Regions from separate parts of the Tardiphaga sp. GW822-FHT04G09 genome, predicted to be linked through region 3. Evidence: predicted binding sites of a transcription regulator. Region 3 holds the regulator's gene; each other region holds the start of a gene.
What was found. Region 3 encodes PhoB, which activates phosphate uptake and scavenging genes when phosphate is short. Its sites were predicted from a motif close to TGTCATNNANCTGTCAT; they were not measured.

Region 1 (5,237 bases), on a different contig from region 3:
GCGAAGGACGCCCTGAGCGCCGCGAACCCGGCGCAACGCCGCCGGCCGGCGCACGTCCCACGCCGCCCGCACCACCCCCGGGCGCAGCACCGGCGACACCGCCCGCCGCGCGGCCAGCGCCTGCCCCTGCGCCAACACCGGCTCCAACGCCTGCCACGCCACCCGCAGCGGCAACGCCACCTGCGGCATCCCCGCCTGCAGCGACGCCTCCTGCTGCAGCACCCGCGCCTTCGGCTGCTCCGGCCGCGCCTGGCACACCGCCCGCAGGTACGCCTCCGTCAGGTCGCCCCGGTGGCCCTGATAGACGTGGTCCTGACGGACGTGGTCCCGACGGACGTGGCCCGGATGGTCGTGGTGGTCCTCCCGGCGGCCCAGGCGCAGGCGCGCCCGGTGCACCCGGCACGCCGCCCAACGCAGTCGCCCCCGGTGGCGCGCCGAACGCTGCGCCGCCCGCCGCTACCCCGCCCAAGAGCACCGCTGCGCCTGTCGTGGTCGCGCCCGGTGGCGGCAACATCAAGGTTGTCCAGCCGCCTGCACCAACGGTGACGGCTCCGATCCCTCAGGCGCCGCCACCGGCGGCAGCACTGACACCGATCGCACCGGGCGCCGCCCCGCAGGGGCCGCGCAACATCGGCGATTTCCGCGGTCAGCGCAGCGAGCGCCAGGAAGGCGGTCGCACGATCATCACCGAGCCCGGCCGCATCATCGTGCAGGATCCGAGCGGCCAGTCGTTCATCCGCCACAACGAGGTCGATCGTTTTCGTTATGGCGCGCGTGACATCCGGACCGACCGGGTCGGCGGCGAGGATCGGACCATCGTGATCCGTCCCGACGGTTCGCAGATCATCACGGTGGTCGGCCGTGATGGCCAGCTGCTGCGACGTATCCGTAGGGATCGCGAGGGACGCGAGATCATCATCATCGATAACTCGTTCCGCGGTCCACGTGGCCCCGGCGGTCCGGGTGGTCTCGGCTTCTATGTCGATCTGCCGCCGCCGATGATCCGGATTCCGCAGAACCGCTATATCGTCGATTACGATCAGGCCTCGCCCGATCTTGTCTACGATACGCTGATCGCGCCTCCGGTGGATCGCATCGAGCGTCGCTACACGCTCGATGAAATCCGCTACAGCCCGATGGTGCGCCAGCGCATGCCGTCGATCGATCTGGACTCGATCAACTTCGAGACCGGCTCATGGGAGATCCCGCCGGACCAGGCCTCGAAGCTGCAGGTGATCGCAGATGGTCTGAACCGGGCGATCTCGCGCAACCCGCGCGCGGTGTTCCTCATCGAGGGGCACACCGATGCGGTCGGCTCGGACGTCGACAATCTGTCGCTGTCGGATCGCCGCGCGCAGTCGGCAGCTGAATTGCTCACCCAGCAGTTCCAGGTGCCGGCGGAAAACCTGACGTCGCAGGGCTACGGCGAGCAGTATCTGAAGATCCAGACCGACGGTCCGGAGCGTCAGAACCGCCGCGTCACGATCCGCAACATCACGCCGCTGTTGAATGGCGGTCAGGCTTCGCTGCCCCCACCGCCTCCGGGCACGGCGCCGCCGCGTCGCTGAGGCAAGTTGAAATGAAAATGGCCGGGAGTAATCCCGGCCATTTTTTTTGTTTTGATAGTACGCTGTCGTTGTCATTTCCCTCCCCGGTGCGCGGGCTGGGGGAGGAAGAAGCTCACCGCTCCTTCGTCGCCAGTCCCAGCGCATCCACCATCACGCGAAACACTTCCGTATTGTCCATCGCGCCGTGCACGCGGTCGCTGCCGGGGCCGGTGGCGGTGAGGATCACGTCTTCGCCGGAATGCACGCTGGCGCCCATCATGGCCGGCAGGTTGCCGAGCCGCAGCATGCTGCCGGGTGCGTTCTTGTATTTCTCGTTGGCCTTGAAGGTGCCGGGCTCGTCGCCCTTCTCGGTCGGATCGTTCGGGTTGTCGAGCTTCGGCCGCAGTGTCTCATAGTGATCAGGCAGGCTGGCCGACAGGATCGCAAGGCGTCGGCTGACATCGACGCGCGATGGATAACCTTCTGCATCCGGCGCGGGATAATTCGGGAAGCCGGCCTTGTCATAGACGCCGAGGCGCTCGCGCAGCGGCAGGTTCGACTCCTTGCTCATGTCGTCATTGACGGTGCCGACGAGGCTGTTCGGATGGCTATGGTCGGACACGACGAGAATGAGCGTGTCGTCGCCGCGCTTTGCGGCCCATTCCTTGGCGAGCTTCACCGCGTTGTCGAGCATGATCACGTCGTAGACGGCGCGGTCCATGTCGAGCAGATGGGCATATTTGTCGATCATGCCGGACTCGACCATCAGCACGAAACCCTTGTCATTGCGCGACAGCACGTTGAGCGCTGCCTGTACCTGTTCGGTGAGGTCTGGCTGCTCCGGATATTTCTTGACGCCGCCGCCCTTGAGGAACTTGCGGTCGAGCACACCGTCCATGTTGCCCGGCGTGAACAGACCGAGCAATTTTGTCGTGTCCGGTCTGTCGGCGATGAGCTTCAATTCGCCCGCCGTCTTCACGAAGGGATAGCCGGCATCCTTGAACTTGGCGATGTAGTCGACCTCGTCGCGCCGCTTCGAGGTCTCCGCCGCCTGCGGCAGGAAGTTCGCTGCGCCGCCGCCAAGAATCACGTCCGGCTTCGCTGCGAACATCTGCGCGACGATCTCGTCATAGGCCGCGCGGCGGCGCGTATGCGCGACCATTGATGCCGGCGTCGCATCCTCGATCTCGGTATTGGTAACGATGCCGACCGCAAGATCGAGCTTGCGCTTCACGAGGCTCGTGATGGTCTCGACGCGGGGGTCGTCGAACACATTCGCTGTACGGTCGGCATACACGCCGAGCGCGTTGGTCGCGCTTTTATGGCCGGTCGTATAGGCGCTGGCTGAATTCGCGGAGTCGGTGATGATGGAGTCCGAACCTGCCGTTGCCACCATCGCCATATGCGGCATGTCATCCATGGCGAGCTTGCCGCGGCTCTTGCCTTCGGCAATCCCCTTCGAAAGAATTCTGGCGCCGACGCGATGCGCCAGCGACATGCCGTCGCCGATGAACAGGATCACGTTCTTCGCCTTGCGAGCGCCGGTGTCGTACACGTTCCACGTCACCGCCCTGCTGCGTACGCCGTCGCTGACCTCGATCCTGTAGGCGCCGGGCTTGTCGAGCGTCACGTCGCGCAGCAGCAAAGCGGACTGATCCTTGCCGTCTTCCTTCGCGATGTAGTCCGCGGATTTGCCGAAGGCCGCGGTCTGGTCTGCGCCGTTGATCGTCACTTTGATGTCGGCGGCCTGAACGAGTTCGGGAAACTCGACCTTGAAGTCGAATTTCGAGCCCGCGAGGATATCAGCGCGGTCGAGCGGATAGATCGTCTGCGCGCAAAGCGGCGCGCTCATGAAAAAGGCCGCGAGTGCGGCCAGTGAAACGGTCTTCGATGCGTTATTCAAGGAAGTGCTCCCGCAAAATGGGTGGCAGGCGATATCCTTGTATTTACGACAGCCGGATGTCGCTTCGATGACGTCCGGCTGCCGATCGTAGAGCGGATTAGGTAGCGTCGTTTGTCGCGCGATCAGCTCTTGTCGTTGTCAAGTTTGGGGATGTTCGACCCCTCACCGGCGCTCAACAAGCCCGTCTTCGCATAGATGTTCAGTTTCGCGCGGGTATCGGTGATGTCGAGGTTGCGCATGGTGAGCTGGCCGATGCGGTCGGCGGGTGTAAACGGCGCGTCCTCGACCTTCTCCATGCTGAGCCGCTCCGGCGCGTAGGTCAGGTTGGGGCTCTCGGTGTTCAGGATCGAGTAGTCATTGCCGCGGCGCAGCTCGAGCGTCACTTCACCGGTGATCGCGCGCGCGACCCAGCGTTGCGCGGTCTCGCGCAGCATCAGGGCCTGGGAATCGAACCAGCGTCCCTGATAGAGCAGCCGCCCGAGCTTCATGCCGCTCATGCGGTATTGCTCGATGGTGTCTTCGTTATGGATGCCGGTGACCAGGCGCTCATAGGCGATGTGCAGCAGCGCCATGCCCGGCGCTTCGTAGATGCCGCGGCTCTTTGCCTCGATGATCCGGTTCTCGATCTGGTCGCTCATGCCGAGGCCATGCCGGCCGCCGATGACATTGGCCTCGAGGAACAGCGCGACAGGGTCGGCGAAAGTCTGGCCGTTCAGTGCAACCGGTTGACCATCGACGAACCGCACCGTGACCTTCTCGGCCTTGACGGCGCAGTCGTCGCGCCAGAACGGCACTCCCATGATCGGGTTGACGATCTTGATGCCGCTGTCGAGCTGTTCGAGATCCTTGGCTTCATGGGTGGCGCCGAGCAGGTTGCTGTCGGTGGAATACGCCTTTTCGGCTGACATCTTGTAGGCGAAGCCGTGGGCGGTCATGAACGCTGACATTTCCGCGCGGCCGCCCAGTTCGTCGATGAATTGATCGTCGAGCCATGGCTTGTAGATCTTCAGGTCCGGATTGGTCAGCAGTCCGTAGCGGTAGAACCGCTCGATATCGTTGCCTTTATAGGTCGAGCCGTCGCCCCAGATGTTGACGCCGTCCTCCTTCATGGCCGAGACCAGCATCGTGCCGGTCACGGCGCGCCCGAGTGGCGTGGTATTGAAATAAGTGATGCCGCCGGTCGAGACGTGGAAGGCGCCAGCTTGAATGGCGGCAATGCCTTCGTGGACCAGTTGTGCGCGGCAATCGACGAGGCGCGCTTTTTCGGCGCCGAACTCCATGGCCTTGCGCGGAATCTCGTCGTAGTCGGCCTCGTCAGGCTGGCCGAGATTGGCGGTATAGGCGAAGACGCGCGCGCCCTTTTGCTTCATCCAGAGCAACGCTGCGCTGGTGTCCAGGCCGCCGGAGAAGGCGATACCGACGTTTTTTCCTTGGGGCAGGCTCTTCAAGATCGTGGTCATCGAACATCCAATCGCGCAATTTCTGCCGCCAGCGATAGCCCGGCCGGGCAAAGGGCGTCAACGCGGCATCGGTCATCGGGGACCTCTGCGCTGTCGCCACCCGGCCTGACCGGGTGGCTCAGTATATACCGCGGCTTCCGCGTTGACTGGTTGCCGGATCAAGCCGGGCAACGACAGCGAGATGGTCAATCGTGGTGCTGTTCGGTGATCCGGTGCACGAAAGACGGTTGCGGCGGATTGCGGCCGGACAGCATCCGGCGGCGCCATGCATAGCCTGGCCAGGCGACCCGGGTCAGCCACGCATCGACGTCCTCATCCGTCATCCGC
Region 2 (5,237 bases), on a different contig from region 3:
ACGCAACCGCCGGCGTGCCACCGACTTGCGATAGGCCTCGTTCAGCGCAGCAAGCTGCGGAGCCGGAAGGATGGAAACGGCGGCGGACATGAAAGGTTGTGCCTATGAAAGTAACATACCGTCAGAGCGCTGCGCTCAGGATAACCTCTCCCCGCTTACGGGGAGAGGTCGGAGCCGAGCGTTAGCGAGGCTTCGGGTGAGGGGGAGCCAGTGTTTCACTCGCTGGCTCCCCCTCACCCGTCTTCGCTTCGCGAAGCCACCCTCTCCCCGCCCGGCGAAGCAGAGCTTCGCTAGGCGGGCCGAGGGAAGAGACCGCAGCGTTCCACACAGAAAAGGAGCCGGACCATTGCTGATCCGGCTCCTGTCCATTGCAGATACCTACGATGCCTTCTTCTTGCGAAGCGCGTCGACGAACTTGATCAGGTCGATGGTGGCGTCCCAATCCTTGGTGGTCGCGGCGTGGAAGCCCTTTTTCTGGCCGTCCGACAGCTTGTCGAACGCAGCCTTGTCCTTGGTCGGCGCGTCGGTGAAGGCCTTGGCGATGGCCGCTTTCAGGTCTTCCGGCAGTGCCGAGCTATAGGCATAGGGGCCGTTGATGATCGGGGCCGACTTGTGGATGATGCGGAAGTCATCCTTCTTCATCACTGAACCGTCGGCATTCTTCAGCATGCCCTTGGTGATCATCTGCTGCAGCGTCGAGTCGTTGTCGTTGGTCCACTGGTTGGCGGCGACGTCGACGGTGCCCTGCGACAGCGCGAGCATGGCGTTCTCGTGGCTGCCGGTGAACACGACCTTGCTGAAATAGCTGTCCGCGTCCGAGATGCCCATCTTGTCCAGCTCGAAGCGCGGGACGTTGTTGCCCGAGGTCGAATTCGGATCGACGAGGCCGAGATTCTTGCCCTTCAGATTGTCGACCGACTTGTACGGGCTCGACGCCTTGACGAAGAACACCGAGTAATAGCCCGTTGAACCATCGATGTTGATGTCGTTGGCGAAGGCATCGGTCTGCACGCCGGTCAGGCGGGCGCGGGCGAACGAGGCCGAACCATAGCTGGCGATCTGGATATTGCCGGAGCGCTGGCCTTCGATGACCGCTGCGTAGTCATTGGCGATGCGCAGGTTGACCTTCACGCCGAGTTCTTTCGACAGGTAAGCGACGAACGGCGCCCATCGCTCGGTGACGCCCGAGGCGTTCTCGGCGGGAACGACGGCGAAGGTCAGTTCCGGATACTTGGCCTTGTAGTCCTGGGCCGAAGCCGAGGTGGCGACGAAGGCCAGCGCAGCAGCGCTGAGCAGAATGGAGCGACGGTTGATCATGACAATCCCTGTTTTGATCTGAGGTGAAACGTTTTCTTGGCAGAAGGCGCGTCTATCGCGGCGATGCCATCGTTACGATGACGTTACCACGATAATTTCAACGCACTGCAATCACGCGACGGCAGCAACACCGTATTCGGGAACGCGGGCGGGCGTCGGCATATGCGCCGATCCCATCACCTCGTCAGCTTCGAGATCGTAGAGTTCGCGGGCGATATGTTCGGTAAGCGCAGACGGCGCACCGTCGAACACGACGCGGCCGGCGGACATACCGATCAGGCGATCGCAATAGGTGCGTGCCAGATCGAGCGAATGCAGGTTGCACATCACGGTAATGCCGAAGTGCTTGTTGATGCGCAGCAGCGCATCCATGACGATGCGGGTGTTGCGCGGATCCAGTGACGCGATCGGCTCGTCCGCGAGGATGATATCGGGCTGCTGTACCAGCGCCCGGGCGATCGCGACGCGCTGCTGCTGGCCACCGGAGAGCTGGTCGGCGCGCTGCGAGGCGTATTGGGCCATGTCGAACTGTTCCAGCGCCGACATCGCCAGCGCGCGATCGTCCTCGGGCCACATCTGGGTCAGCGAGCGCCACTGCGGCATCTCGGCCAGGCGGCCCATCAGTACATTGGTCAGCACATCGAGACGGCCGACGAGATTGAATTGCTGGAAGATCATGGCAGAGCGCGCGCGCCACTTGCGCAGATCGCGGCCCTTGAGTGCGGTGACATCGACGCCATCGAACATGATGCGCCCATCGGTCGGCTCCGCCAGACGATTGATCATGCGCAGCATGGTCGACTTGCCGGCGCCTGAACGACCGATCACCCCGACGAAGGCGCCAGGCTTGATCTCGAAGGACGCGTTATCGACGGCAGCCTTGGCGCCGAAACGGCACGTCAGCTTATCCACCACCAGCATGAGGCACTCCAATGACAACAGACATCGCCACCGGTAACGCCCGCGTTTAACAGTGATGTGACATGTGCCCTGCGCATACGGGTTATCCTCCTTGCGGGAAAAACACGCCCGAATTCATGCTGATGTCACGACACCGTCACGAAACCGACCGAAGAGGTCCCAGCGCGACAGCGCGCACCCTCTTCATCACCTCCGCATCCCTCTTCCGTCGCACGAGCGTCACATGGCCGGCAAACAACTCTCGCTCACGCCAGCGGTCGATCCAACCGCGAAACTCGTCGACACCGAGCTCGGCGCCTATACCGAAGTCGGCGCGCGCACGATCCTCCACGAAGTGACGATGGGCGACTATTCATATGTCGTGAATGACGGCCAGATCACCTACACGACGATCGGAAAATTCTGCTCGATTGCGGCCATGATCCGGATCAATCCCGGCAATCACCCGATGCACCGGGCGACGCAGGCGCACTTCACCTATCGCGCCAGTGCCTACTTCCCCGGCGAAAGCGACGACGCCGACTTCTTTGCCTGGCGACGCGAGCATCATTGCACGATCGGCCACGATGTCTGGCTCGGCCATGGCGCCATCGTGCTGCCGGGCCGTCAGATCGGTACCGGCGCGGTGATTGCCGCCGGCGCCATTGTGACCAAGGACGTCGCCCCCTATACGATTGTCGCCGGCAATCCGGCCCGGCCGGTGCGGCGGCGATTTTCGGAAACCGTGGAAGACGGGCTGATGGAGCTCGCCTGGTGGGACTGGGACCATGAGATGCTGCGACAGGCGCTGCCGGATTTCCGCAAGCTCCCGGTCGAGGATTTCCTCAGCAAATATAAAGGCGTCAAGGCGCCCAGGCAGATGGCGGTGACATGACGGATATCTTCATCGACGGCGGACGCACTTTGCTCGGCCAGGACATCGCCGAGACCTCGCTGCAGATTGCAGACGGTGTGATCGCTGACATCGGGTCGGATGCGACCCACGGCGCGCTCGGCCTCGATGCCTCCGACCTGCTGGTGCTGCCGGGGATCGTCGACCTGCATGGCGATGCCTTCGAGCGACAGCTCATGCCACGCCCCGGCGTCGATTTCCCTGTCGATGTCGCGCTGATCGACAGCGACCGGCAGGCTATCGCCAATGGCATCACCACGGTGTTTCACGGCACCACATGGTCCTGGGAGCCCGGCCTGCGCGGCGCAGAGAACGCCCGCAAGCTGCTGGATGCCATCGAGACGCTGCGGCCAAAGCTCGCCTCCGACACGCGCTTCCATCTCCGGCAGGAGACGTTCAACCTCGACGCGGAAGACGAGATCCTGGGTTGGCTGCAGGCCGGTCGCATAGATCTGCTCGCCTTCAACGATCACATGGACATCGCCGGCATCTCAAGGCCGGCGAAGCGCGCCCGTATGGTGGAACGCACCGGCCTCACCAGCGAAGCCTTCGATCAGCTGGTCGAACGCGTGCTGTCGCGCACCGACGAAGTGCCGGCCTCGATCGCGCGCCTCGCCAAAGCGGCGAATGCTGCCGGAGTGCCGACGCTCTCTCATGACGACGCGACGCCTGCGATGCGCGATGACTTCCGCAGGCTCGGCGTCGATATCGCTGAATTTCCGATCAACGAGGAGACCGCGCAAGCCGCGGCCGCGGCCGGCGACTTCATCGTATTCGGCGCACCCAATGTGGTGCGGGGCGGCAGCCATACCGGCTGGACCAAGGCATCCGACATGATCGCCAAGGGCCTCTGCTCGATTCTCGCCTCCGACTATTATTATCCCGCGCAACTGCTGGCCGCGTTCCGGCTGGTTCAGGACGGCATCCTGTCGCTGCCGCCGGCCTGGGCGCTAATCTCGTCAGCACCAGCGAGGGCCGCCGGGCTCACCGACCGTGGCGAGATCGCGGGCGGGCGCCGCGCGGATTTGCTGCTCGTAGATGACAGCATCGCGCTGCGACCACGGATCGTCGCCGTGATCGTAAAAGGCAAGCTCGTGCATCTCACCGATGCCGCGCGCCTGCAGCCGGCGCGTGCCATGCAACGCAAAGCTATTGCCGCGGCGTAACGCGGCTTTATTGTGCGGCCATGACTGAATTCCCGCGCTACGCGATCTATTACGCCCCCGACACCGACAGTGCCCTTTGCCGTTTCGGCGCCGAAATCCTCGGCTACGATCCCTTCACCGGCAATGACGTCCTGGTTCCCGGCGATCTCATCATGCATGCGCCGGACTGGCCGGCGCTGATCAAGGACCCGCGCAAATACGGCTTTCACGCCACGCTGAAGGCGCCGTTCTCGCTGACGCCTGACACCACCGAAGACGACCTGATCGCGGCCTTCGATGACTTCGCCCGGACGCCCCGTGCCATCCCGGACATCGTGCCGGTGGTGCGCATCATCAGCGGCTTCACGGCAGTCGTGCCGGATGCTCCGTCTGCCGAACTTTCCGCACTGGCGCAGGCCTGTGTCGAGGGGTTCGAGGTGTTTCGCGCGCCAATGACGCCGGAAGACCGTGCGCGTCGCAAGCCGGAGAACCTCACGCTGCGGCAGGTCGAGCAGCTGGATCGTTTCGGCTATCCCTATGTGGGCGATGATTTTCGCTTTCACATGACGCTGACCGGACGGCTTCCGACGGAACGCGGCGCGTCCGTACTGGCGATGCTACGGCAGAGATTCGCGATACTCGACCTCACCGCGCTGCAGATCGACCGTATCGGCCTGTTCCGCCAGACCAGTGCGACATCGCGTTTTCAGGTGCTCCGTCACGCGGCGCTGACGGCGATTTGACGCGTCACGAAGACGCCATCTCGTCGGCTCGCTTCCACGCCGGAAACGGATCCGCGAGCTTCGCCCATCCGGCGATATCCATGCCGGGCTTTCCAGGCACGAGGCAGGCATCGAGCCGGCGGCGGATATCGCTCTCATCCATGTCGGAACCGATGAAGACGATCTCCTGACGCCGATCGCCATAGATCTCGTTCCAGTTCTTCTTCAGCGACTGCCGCC
Region 3 (5,237 bases):
CTGATCATCACCTTGACCGTACTTGCCCTTAACATTGGCGCACGCATTCTCGGCGCCGAGAGGACAGCAAAATGAGTGAGCTTTCTGTGTCGTCTGGCGTTCCCTCCGTCTCGATGCCGCCGCCGGTCCTGCAGGGCGAGACCCGTCCCAAGGTCACCGTGCGCGACCTGAACTTCTATTACGGCGAACACCATGCCCTGAAGAAGATCAATCTGACGCTGATGGCGAACCGCGTGACCGCCTTCATCGGCCCGTCGGGCTGCGGCAAGTCCACGCTGCTGCGCATTTTCAACCGCATGTATGATCTGTATCCGGGCCAGCGCGCCGAAGGTCAGCTCATGCTCGATAACCAGAACATTCTGGATCCGAAGCTGGATCTCAACCTGCTGCGTGCCCGCGTCGGCATGGTATTCCAGAAGCCGACCCCGTTCCCGATGACGATTTACGAAAACATCGCCTTCGGTATCCGCCTCTATGAAAAGATCTCCAAGTCGGAGATGGACATCCGCGTCGAGAGGGCGCTTCGTGGCGGTGCGCTCTGGAACGAAGTCAAGGACAAGCTCAACGCGTCGGGCCTCAGCCTGTCGGGTGGTCAGCAGCAGCGTCTGTGCATCGCGCGCACCATCGCGGTTCGGCCGGAAGTGATCCTGTTCGACGAGCCGTGCTCGGCGCTCGATCCCATCTCGACCGCGAAGATCGAGGAGCTGATCGACGAGTTGAAGGATCAGTACACGATCGCGATCGTGACCCATAATATGCAGCAAGCCGCCCGCGTCTCCGATACCACGGCCTTCATGTATCTCGGCGAACTGATCGAGTTCGATCAGACCAACAAGATCTTCACGTCGCCGACCGATCGCCGTACCCAGGATTACATCACCGGCCGCTTCGGCTGACGCGACATGTTCGCGGGAGGATTTAGAGATGGCTTTTGAACACACCACCAAGGCATTCGACGACGATCTGCAGGATCTGACCCGTCTCGTTGCCGAGATGGGCGGCCTCGCTGAACGGCAGATCGTCGAATCCGTCGATGCGCTGATCCGCCGGGACGTCGCACTCGGCGCCCGCGTCGTCGCCGCCGATGCCGAGATCGACCAGTTGCAGCGCACGATCGAAGAACGTGCCGTGCTGACCATCGCCAAGCGCCAGCCCATGGCTGTCGACCTGCGCGAGATCGTCGGCGCGCTGCGCGTCGCCACCGATCTGGAGCGGATCGGCGATCTCTCCAAGAACATCGGCAAGCGCGTCAATGCACTCGACAGCGACTTCCACCCGCTGAAGCTGATCCGCGGTCTCGAGCACATGACCGACCTCGTGACCACCCAGGTCAAGTCGGTGCTCGACGCCTATGCCGCGCACGATCTGCCGGCAGCCATGACGGTGTGGAAGGGCGACGAGGAAATCGACGCCATCTGCACCTCGCTGTTCCGCGAACTCCTCACTTACATGATGGAAGATCCGCGCAACATCTCGTTCTGTATCCACCTGATGTTCTGCGCCAAGAACATCGAGCGGATCGGTGACCACGCCACCAATATCGCGGAAACCGTGTTCTACATGATCGAGGGTCAGCAGATGGTCGACAAACGTCCGAAGGGCGACATGACCAACTTCGCGAATACGCCGACGGCCTGAAGCATGATGCGGAAAAGGGGAAGCCGGTCTTCCGCTCGGATCATGATCTAGGGCTTGTCGGACGTCACTGAGGGTATTGATCAATATGGCAATGAACGCGCGCATTTTAGTGGTTGAAGACGAGGAAGCACTCACGACGCTCCTGCGCTACAACCTCGATGCCGAGGGCTACGACGTAGAAACCGTAGCTCGCGGCGACGATGCCGACACCCGCTTGAAGGAGCGTGTGCCGGATCTCGTGGTGCTCGACTGGATGCTGCCGGGTCTGTCCGGCATCGAACTGTGCCGCCGCCTGCGCGCACGGCCCGAAACCAAGGCACTGCCGATCATCATGCTGACGGCGCGTGGCGAAGAGAGCGAGCGTGTTCGCGGTCTTGCCACCGGTGCCGACGACTACATCGTCAAGCCATTCTCGGTGCCAGAGCTCCTGGCGCGTGTGAAGGGTCTGCTGCGGCGTGCCGCGCCGGAGCGTCTCGCCACTGTGCTCGCTTTCGGCGACATCGAACTCGACCGCGACAAGCGCCGCGTCGTGCGGTCCAGCCGTCCGATCGATCTCGGTCCGACCGAATATCGCCTGCTGGAGTTCTTCCTGGAACATCCGGGCCGCGTATTCAGCCGCGAGCAGTTGCTCGACAGCGTCTGGGGCCGTGACATCTATATCGATGAGCGCACCGTCGACGTGCATATCGGCCGCCTGCGCAAGCTGCTCAATCCCGCCGGTGAGCCGGACCCGATCCGCACCGTGCGCGGTGCCGGCTACGCACTGGATGACCGCTTCGACAAGGCGGCGGAGTAGGTTTCCGCCACGCGCAGGAATCGTAGGATGGGTAGAGCGTCTTCGCGAAACCCATCGTCCCATGCGCAGGACAGCGATGGGTTTCGCTACGCTCTACCCATCCTACGCGTCTGTGGAGCGTCGCTCTCACCCGATGCCCTCATGCTTCGCATGCGGAGACCGACGTCTCCCCGCCCGGCGAAGCGAGGCTTCGCTAGGCGAGGCAAGCAAGTGCCAAACGAAAAATGCCCGGCATCGCTGCCGGGCATTTGGCTTGATACGTCCAGTTCAGCGCGTCGGCTTCGGCACCGCGCGACGGCGGTCGCTGGCCGGCTGATAGGCGATGCGCGAGTGATGTGCGCAATAGGGAGCGCCGGCCAGCGCCTTGCCGCCGCAGAAGTAGAATTCGGGGCTCGACGGATCGCCGATCGGCCAATGGCACGTGGCTTCGTTGAGTTCGACCAGTGACAGGCGCTGGCTGATCGGCACGATATTGTCATAGGCGATCGGGTCGGGCTCGGCCTCGACTTCGTAATTATGGGCCAATGCCGTGTTGCCGCGGGCCATCGGGCGGGCGACGCGCACCATCTGCTGTGCCGGGCGCGCCTTGCGCTGCCGCGGAGCTGCCGAGGAGGGGCTCTTGGCGCGGCCGGACAGGCCGAGGCGGTGAACCTTGCCGATGACGGCGTTGCGGGTCACGTTACCGAGTTCCGCAGCGATCTGGCTGGCGGAGAGGCCGCCTTCCCAGAGTTTCTTCAACTGTTCGACGCGATCGTCGGTCCATGTCATTACCGTCATCGCCATTTTCCCTTCGTGAGCGCCAGCCTGACCGGGCAGCGCTGCGAGTTGAGACTTCAAAAATCCCTGCGGTCAGAATCCTTTAGCGCTCACCGGGCGCGAATTTCGCGTCCGGCTTTTACGCCGCACTGGATGTGTCAAAAGGATCTACCGCCGCACGAGATGTCGTATCCGACGAGGCAAAAGCTACAATATGCCGTGACTCACGCGCAAGAGTCGGGCATGCCGCGTCCACATGCTTCTGCAAACAAAGCAGCGAAATCGGCTTTTTCTGCGACTCCGTGTGACTCGAAAGCCGCAGTGCGCGGTTGACAGTCCTCGCAGCACACCTAGAATAATGCCCACGTGCCGCCCGAGAAGGGCGGCACGTTTCGTTTCTAGGGTCCGTTGTTCGATTTCGCACAGTTGTCATCGACGCGGACGCAGTCTTTTCGATCGGATCGGTTATGACCAACAACGCAACGTCCTCGCCCCTCTCTCAGGCTCACTTGCTGCCTGTTTTCGCGCGTGCGGATGTCGCTTTCGAGCGCGGTGAAGGCGCCTGGCTGATTGGAACCGATGGCGAGCGCTATCTCGATTTTACCAGCGGCGTTGCTGTCAACGCCCTCGGTCATGCCCATCCGCATATGGTTGCCGCGCTGCAGGAGCAGGCCACCAAGCTCTGGCACATGTCGAACCTGTTCAAGAGCCCGGACGGTGAGCGCCTCGCCGCCCGGCTGTGCGAACAGAGCTTTGCCGACTTCGTGTTCTTCGCCAATTCGGGCGCGGAAGCGATGGAATGCGCGATCAAGGTGACCCGGCACTATCATTTCTCCAAGGGCCATCCCGAGCGCACCCGCATCATCACCTTTGAAGGCGCGTTTCATGGCCGGACGCTCGGCACGCTGGCTGCGACCGGCGCCGCCAAATATCTCGAAGGCTATGGTGCGCCGCTCGACGGCTTCGACCAGTTGCCGCTTGGCGATATCGAAGCGGTGAAGAAGGCGATCGGTCCGAACACCGCCGGCATTCTTATCGAACCGCTGCAGGGCGAGGGCGGCGTGCGTGCGCCGAGCAACGCGTTCTTCGGCGCGCTGCGCGAGCTCTGCGACAAGAACGGCATCCTGCTGATCTTCGACGAAGTGCAGACCGGCATGGGCCGTACCGGCGAACTCTTCGCCTATCAGCGTATCGGTGTGACGCCGGATGTCATGTCGCTCGCAAAAGCGCTCGGCGGCGGTTTCCCGATCGGCGCGTGCCTTGTCACGGCGGAAGCGGCCGAAGGCATGGCGCCCGGCTCCCATGGTTCGACCTTTGGCGGCAATCCCCTGGCGGTGGCCGCGGCGAATTCCGTGCTCGATATCATGCTGAAGCCCGGCTTCTTCGACCATGTGAAGAAGATGTCGCTGCTGCTGAAACAGAAACTCGCGGGCGTCGTCGACAGCCATCCGGACGTGCTCAGCGAAGTGCGCGGCGAAGGTCTGCTGATCGGCCTCAAGGCGGTGGTGCCGGCGGGCGATCTCGTGGCCGCATTGCGCGATGCCAAGCTGCTGACCGTCGGCGCCGGCGACAACGTGGTGCGCTTCCTGCCGCCGCTGATCGTCAGCGAGTCCGAGATCGAGCAGGCCGTGCAGCGGCTGGAACAGGCATGCGTGGCGCTCGGCTCATCCGCCAGGACATCTGCAAAGACGCAGGGAGCCGCGTGATGAGTACGTCACCGCGGCATTTCCTCGATCTCACGGCCGTACCGGCCAGTGAGTTGCGCAACATCATGAATGCAGCCGCCGCCATGAAGGCGAGGCTGAAGGGCCGGGACGGCTCCAATGCCGAGCCCGATCGTCCGCTCAAGAACAAGACGCTGGCGATGATCTTCGAGAAGCCCTCGACGCGCACCCGTGTGTCGTTCGAGGTCGGCATGCGCCAGCTCGGCGGCGAGGTCGTGATGCTCACCGGCGCAGAAATGCAGCTCGGTCGCGGCGAGACCATTGCCGATACCGCGCGCGTGCTGTCGCGCTTTGTCGACATCATCATGATCCGCATTCTCAAT
Region 4 (5,237 bases), on a different contig from region 3:
GACGCACGTTGTCATAGCTGCGATCGCCGGGGGCAAAGGTCTGCGAGCCGTTAGCCGGCTTGCCGTCCACCGTGCGGGTGAAATGCAGCACCAGGCTCTCATCGGCATTCATGGTGGCACTGCCGTAATAGGGCATCGACAGCCGCGCATCCTCCGCCATGGCAGCGCCAGCCAAGAGTAGAATGGGGAGGGCGAGAAACAGACGGGTCATGACACCTCCTCTGTGAGGTTGTGATGGAGGCTCAGGAAAATGGCGGGGATTTGTCCGCCGCCGGACACCGCATGCATGGATTTGTGTTACAGGTCGCCGTCATCCGCTGCCGACGAGTTCCCATGCCCCATACCGAAGCCCTGCTGTTCCCTCTCGCCATGATCGCGCTCGTTGCCGAGGCGATGACGGCTGCGCTAGCTGCCGGGCGGCGCAATATGGACTGGCTGGGCGTCGCCATGCTCGGCTGTATCACGGCACTTGGCGGTGGTTCGGTGCGCGACATGCTGCTCGGGCATTATCCGCTGTGGTGGGTGAAGAGCCCATATCTGCTGCTGCTCACCGGCGGTGCGGCGCTGGTGACCATCGGGCTTGCGCGCTTTGTGCATCGCTTTCATGCGCTGTTTCTGGTGCTCGACGCTATCGGCCTTGTGGTCTTCACCATCATGGGCTGCAACATCGCCCTCGCCATGGATCAGCCGTTGCTGATCGTGGTGGTGGCCGGGATGATCACCGGCTGCGTCGGTGGCGTGCTTCGCGACGTGCTGTGCAATGACATACCGCTACTGTTTCGCAGCGAACTCTATGCCAGCGTCTCGATCGTTACAGGCCTGCTGTATATCGGCGGCATCAAATATGGTTTCAGTCCCGATCTGGTGACGCTGGCTGCGGCTGTGACCGGACTGGTGTTCCGCCTGCTGGCGATCCGGCTGAAGCTGGAAATGCCGAAATTCATCTTTGACAGCGAATCCAAATAGCGCCTGATCAGCGCAGCCCCATGCAACTGGCATAGAACGTCGTGGTCGCCGGCCAGTCGGAAAATACACCGCGCACGCCGACGTCCTTCGCCAGTACATCGAGCACCGTCAGCGTATCGCCATCGCGGTCGATGGCGGGTTTGATGGAGCGGTGGAAGAAGCCGCCGCCATTGGCCAGCGGCCCGTCGCGCTCGAGCGACCAGGTGATCAGGTCGAGGCCGGCGTCTCGCGCTGCCTTGGCATAAGGTGAGGGCACGATCCGACCGCTGCCATCGAGCGTCAGCAGCATGTAGATCGGAGGGGCGAGGATTTTCACGCCGGCGGCTTTCAGCTCCGGCATTGACGGCTTCCACGTTTCCGGCTGCATGTGATCGAAGCCCGATATTTCATAGCGTCCATCGAGATAGACGGCTTGCGCGGCAAATTCCGGCGCGGTGCGGATCCAGAACTTGATGTCGTTCAGATCGAAGCTCTGCGCAAAGACATCGCCCGGTGGAATACCGGCGGCGCGATACTCGTCGAGCATCTGGGTGGCGTATTTTTCCTGAGTGTAATCGCCATCGAAGGGCATCGGCACTTCGGGCGCCTTCAGCTCGGGGGTGAACCTGGCGCCGAGGCTTCTGATCAGCGCGATGCTCTCCGCATGGGTCATCAGCGTGCCCGAGCTCGCATAGAGGTCGGTGCGCCAGCGCGGCGTACCGTTCTGGTAGTCCGCGACGGTGGTGGCAGACGTGTTGGCGGCATCCATCTTCGCCGTCAGCGTTTTGAATTCCGCCAGGGTGATGTCACTGGTACAGCATTTCGCAGTTGCTTTCCTGCCGGTGGCGGGATCGGCAGGGCTGAAAGGTTGCGTGCACTTTGCTGCGAGCGACGGCACCGACAGGATGTTCGTTGTCGTGTGCAGGTCGCATTGCGAATGCCGGCAGACTAACTGACGGTCTTTGGTGAAGGTCACGTCGCATTCGATCACGCCGGCACCCATGCGTGCGGCGGCCAGGTAGGATTCGCGGCTGTGCTCGGGGAATTGCAGCGGCGCGCCGCGATGGGCGATGGAGAAATCGCTCTTGCGAAATGGTCCGGTGCAGGTGCTCAGCCTTGCCTTCAGCGGACCGTCCTTCATCTTGTCGACAAGATAGAACGGCCGTGGGCCCAACTGTGGCTCGGTTAGGGGAATGATCTCGGCGCGACCGGTCGTCAGCGATGAGAGGCCGAGCAGCCCGGCAAGAATGAGACAACGCAACGCGCGCGACATGACGATCTCCAAAACAGCGAAACGCCATTCTGTCATCTTCCTGTGACGGCTGTAATCAATCGCCGCGAAGCAAAAAACCCCGCCATTGGCGGGGTTCTCGTCGTCAGGATTGTGCAGCGATCACCAGCGGCGGATGCAGCGGCCGTAGGGATTACGGAAGAAGCCGGGCGGGCAGTAGCGGGCGCGGGGCGGCGGGCCGCGGAACATCGGGCGGCAACCGCCATAGGGACCGCGGGCATAGCCGGGGCCGCAGCCCTGGGCGACCTTGATCACGCCTGCCGTATCGGCTGCGCTGAGCGGCGCCAGCGGCATTGCATTGGCGGCGCCAAGGCCGCCGACGCTGACGGCGAACAGGGCCGCAGCAAAGATCTTCTTCATGAGTTTTCTCCCTCGATGGTGCCGCGATGCGGCGCAGAGAATGATGGCATCGCATCACCCGGTGCAGAACTCTTGCGGGGCAAGAAAGTTGCAGGGGATCGGCGTTACGCAGTCTGAGTTAAGCCGATTCGATCTGAATGCAGCATGAATGTTCCGGTGCATGTGCGTAGCAGAGCGCGGCGGCTGCTACTTCGCCGCGAGAAATGCGAGCATCAGCTCGTTGAATTTGGCCGGTGCATCGAGAAACACGATATGGCCCGCGTCCGGAAGCACTTCCGCCTTCGCGTTCGGCATCTTCGCCGCCAGCGCCTTGGCGAGATCGGCGTTCTGGCCCATCTTCGGCCGCAACGCTTCCGGCGCATTCGGCTTGCCCGGCGCGTTGTGATCGTCGGCCCCCATGATGAACAGGGTCGGGACTGCGATCAGCGGAATTTCGTGGACCACGGGCTCGCGATAGATGAGCTGCGCCGAGCTGACGAAGGCGCGCAGCCAGCGCGGATATTCCGCCGACCCCTTGATGTTGAAACGCGCGTCGATGAACGGCGTTACCTGGTCGGGCTGCATCTTCAGCGAATAATTCACCTCGAGCTGCTTTCGGTAACCTTCCGCCGTCAGCTTGTCTTCGTTCTCCAGAATCTTCTCGGTTGGTGTCGGCGGCACATAGAGGCGATAGTCTTCCAGTCCGATCGGCGCCGCTAGCAGCAGATGATCGATGCGATCGGGATAGGCGCGGGCAATGCGCACGCTCAACATGCCGCCGAGCGAATGCGCCACGATGTCGAATTTGGAAATTCCAAGGTGATCCATCAGCGCGACGGTGTTGCGGGCGAGATTGTCGAAATGCAGATCGCCCGATGGCTTCGATGATTTACCGAAGCCGATCTGATCGGGGACTACGACGCGGTAACCTGCATCGTTCAACGTGCCGATCACCGGCGCCCAGTAGCTCGACGGGAAGTTACGACCGTGCAGCAGTACGACAGTACGGCCGTTGGGTTTGGTCGATGGCACGTCCATATAGGCCATGCGCAGCTGCTCGCCGTCATTGACCAGCGGGAGCATATTGACGGGGTAGGGATAGGGAAAACCTTCAAGACCGATGCCATAGGGCTCGCGCGCCGCGGGAGGCTCGGCCGCCTGCGAGGTGGTGAGCGGTAATGTGGCAATCAGCGCAGCAAGCAGCAGGCGGTTCATCGGGACAGCTCCGGGAGAAAGAAGGTCCGGCGGGGTTTCAGGCTGCATTGCGGCGAAGGTAAGCCGCAGACTTCACGTTTCGCGGATGGCGTTGCCGAACAGTGCCTCGAACCGCTTCTCGCCATTGCGGGTAAAATGCACCACGCGGCTGCCGGGCGAGGGGTCTCTGGCGGCCCATTTCATGGCAGCAAATGACGTCATGATGGCGGCGCCGAGTGTTCCGGCCAGATGGTGGCGCCGCTCGCTCCAGTCGAGGCAGGCCTTGCAGACCGGCCGACGTGGATGCGCCAGCGTCGCGGGATCTATCCTCAATTCTTCAGCAACGAACCGGCTGCCCTGGGTCGTGAGTTCGATGGTCTGCTTGGTCTGCCGGATCAGCTTCCGGGCCCGCATGCTGTCGAGCATCTGCACGCCGAGATCGCCGGCGAGATGGTCGTAGCAAATCCGTGCGCGACGCAATGCGGGTTCTTTTGGCCCGGTGCGGACGCGGAGATGGCCCGCACGGGCTGCCAGACCGGCCAGGCCTTCCAGCACACCGGCGACATCGGGGCCGGTGAGGCGATAATAGCGATGGCGCCCCTGTTTTTCCGGCTCGATCAGGCCACCGGCTTCGAGTTTGGAGAGGTGTGAACTCGCGGTCGGCGCCGTAATCCCGGCTTCCTGGGCGAGCTCGCTCGCAGTCAGCGCGCGGCCTGTCATCAGTGCCGTCAGCATATTGGCGCGTGCAGGATCGCCAACAAGTGCAGCGACCATGGCGATGTCCGGGCCTGCTTTCATACTTCGACGTTAATCGAACTATTGCGGTCGATCAAGCGGCTATATTCACGCATCCGCAGAGGGAGAGCCGTCATGACGATCACTGTCTTCATTCGCTATCAGATCGATCCGTTCAAACGCGCATTGTTTGAGGCCTATGCCAAGCGCTGGCTGACGATCATTCCCAAATGCGGCGGTGATCTGCAGGGCTATTGGGTGCCCCATGAAGGAACGAACAACATCGCGTTCGGCCTGATCTCTTTCCCGAGCCTGGCAGCCTATGAGGCCTATCGCACCAGACTGCGCAGTGACGCCGACGGCGTCGCGAATTTCGCGTCGGCCGAGGAGCACCAGTTCATCCTCGCGGAGGAGCGCACTTTCCTGCGTCAGGTGAGCGCATAGTCCACGCGCGACGAAGCCACGGACATTGCCGTCCGCGGCTTCGTCTGCCCGATCGCGCCGTTACTTCGGCGCGCCGCCCTTCGAGCTGTCGATCTCGGTGCCGGTCGGAGCCGATTGCGGGGCCTGCGGTCGCGCAGGTGCCGCCGCACCGGTGGTGACGCCCGGCTGGTTGTTGGTCGGCGTCACGTCGCGCACGCCGGGAGCCACCGGTGGCTTCGAATAGGAATCCGCGATGTTGTTGGTCGGTGCTGGCGCCTTCGGTGCGCTATCCTGCGTCGCCGGCGCGGAT

Region 1: AC1RLZ_RS19325 (alkaline phosphatase) is a predicted target of PhoB. The motif match lies at 3,507-3,523, and genes of this name have one in related genera.
Region 2: phnC (phosphonate ABC transporter ATP-binding protein) is a predicted target of PhoB. The motif match lies at 2,362-2,378, and genes of this name have one in related genera.
Region 4: AC1RLZ_RS02240 (glycerophosphodiester phosphodiesterase family protein) is a predicted target of PhoB. The motif match lies at 2,249-2,265, and genes of this name have one in related genera.

What each region holds. Positions count from the first base shown of each region.
Region 1 is NZ_JBXAMO010000011.1:101,180-106,416, reverse strand. Features, by position in the region: gene AC1RLZ_RS19330 (OmpA family protein) at 1-1,568, shown strand, start outside; gene AC1RLZ_RS19325 (alkaline phosphatase) at 1,681-3,399, opposite strand; gene argG (argininosuccinate synthase) at 3,573-4,910, opposite strand; gene AC1RLZ_RS19315 (phosphatase PAP2 family protein) at 5,096-5,237, opposite strand, start outside.
Region 2 is NZ_JBXAMO010000002.1:531,935-537,171, reverse strand. Features, by position in the region: gene phnE (phosphonate ABC transporter, permease protein PhnE) at 1-90, opposite strand, end outside; gene phnD (phosphonate ABC transporter substrate-binding protein) at 379-1,317, opposite strand; gene phnC (phosphonate ABC transporter ATP-binding protein) at 1,429-2,238, opposite strand; gene AC1RLZ_RS06260 (LbetaH domain-containing protein) at 2,462-3,112, shown strand; gene AC1RLZ_RS06255 (alpha-D-ribose 1-methylphosphonate 5-triphosphate diphosphatase) at 3,109-4,296, shown strand; gene AC1RLZ_RS06250 (DUF1045 domain-containing protein) at 4,317-5,018, shown strand; gene zigA (zinc metallochaperone GTPase ZigA) at 5,023-5,237, opposite strand, start outside.
Region 3 is NZ_JBXAMO010000014.1:114,100-119,336, reverse strand. Features, by position in the region: gene pstA (phosphate ABC transporter permease PstA) at 1-75, shown strand, start outside; gene pstB (phosphate ABC transporter ATP-binding protein PstB) at 72-896, shown strand; gene phoU (phosphate signaling complex protein PhoU) at 925-1,638, shown strand; gene phoB (phosphate regulon transcriptional regulator PhoB) at 1,730-2,434, shown strand; gene AC1RLZ_RS21705 (GcrA family cell cycle regulator) at 2,702-3,211, opposite strand; gene AC1RLZ_RS21700 (aspartate aminotransferase family protein) at 3,658-4,896, shown strand; gene argF (ornithine carbamoyltransferase) at 4,896-5,237, shown strand, end outside.
Region 4 is NZ_JBXAMO010000001.1:458,577-463,813, forward strand. Features, by position in the region: gene AC1RLZ_RS02230 (hypothetical protein) at 1-211, opposite strand, end outside; gene AC1RLZ_RS02235 (trimeric intracellular cation channel family protein) at 334-966, shown strand; gene AC1RLZ_RS02240 (glycerophosphodiester phosphodiesterase family protein) at 974-2,218, opposite strand; gene AC1RLZ_RS02245 (GCG_CRPN prefix-to-repeats domain-containing protein) at 2,339-2,596, opposite strand; gene AC1RLZ_RS02250 (alpha/beta fold hydrolase) at 2,783-3,790, opposite strand; gene AC1RLZ_RS02255 (ArsR/SmtB family transcription factor) at 3,863-4,567, opposite strand; gene AC1RLZ_RS02260 (NIPSNAP family protein) at 4,640-4,948, shown strand; gene AC1RLZ_RS02265 (hypothetical protein) at 5,009-5,237, opposite strand, start outside.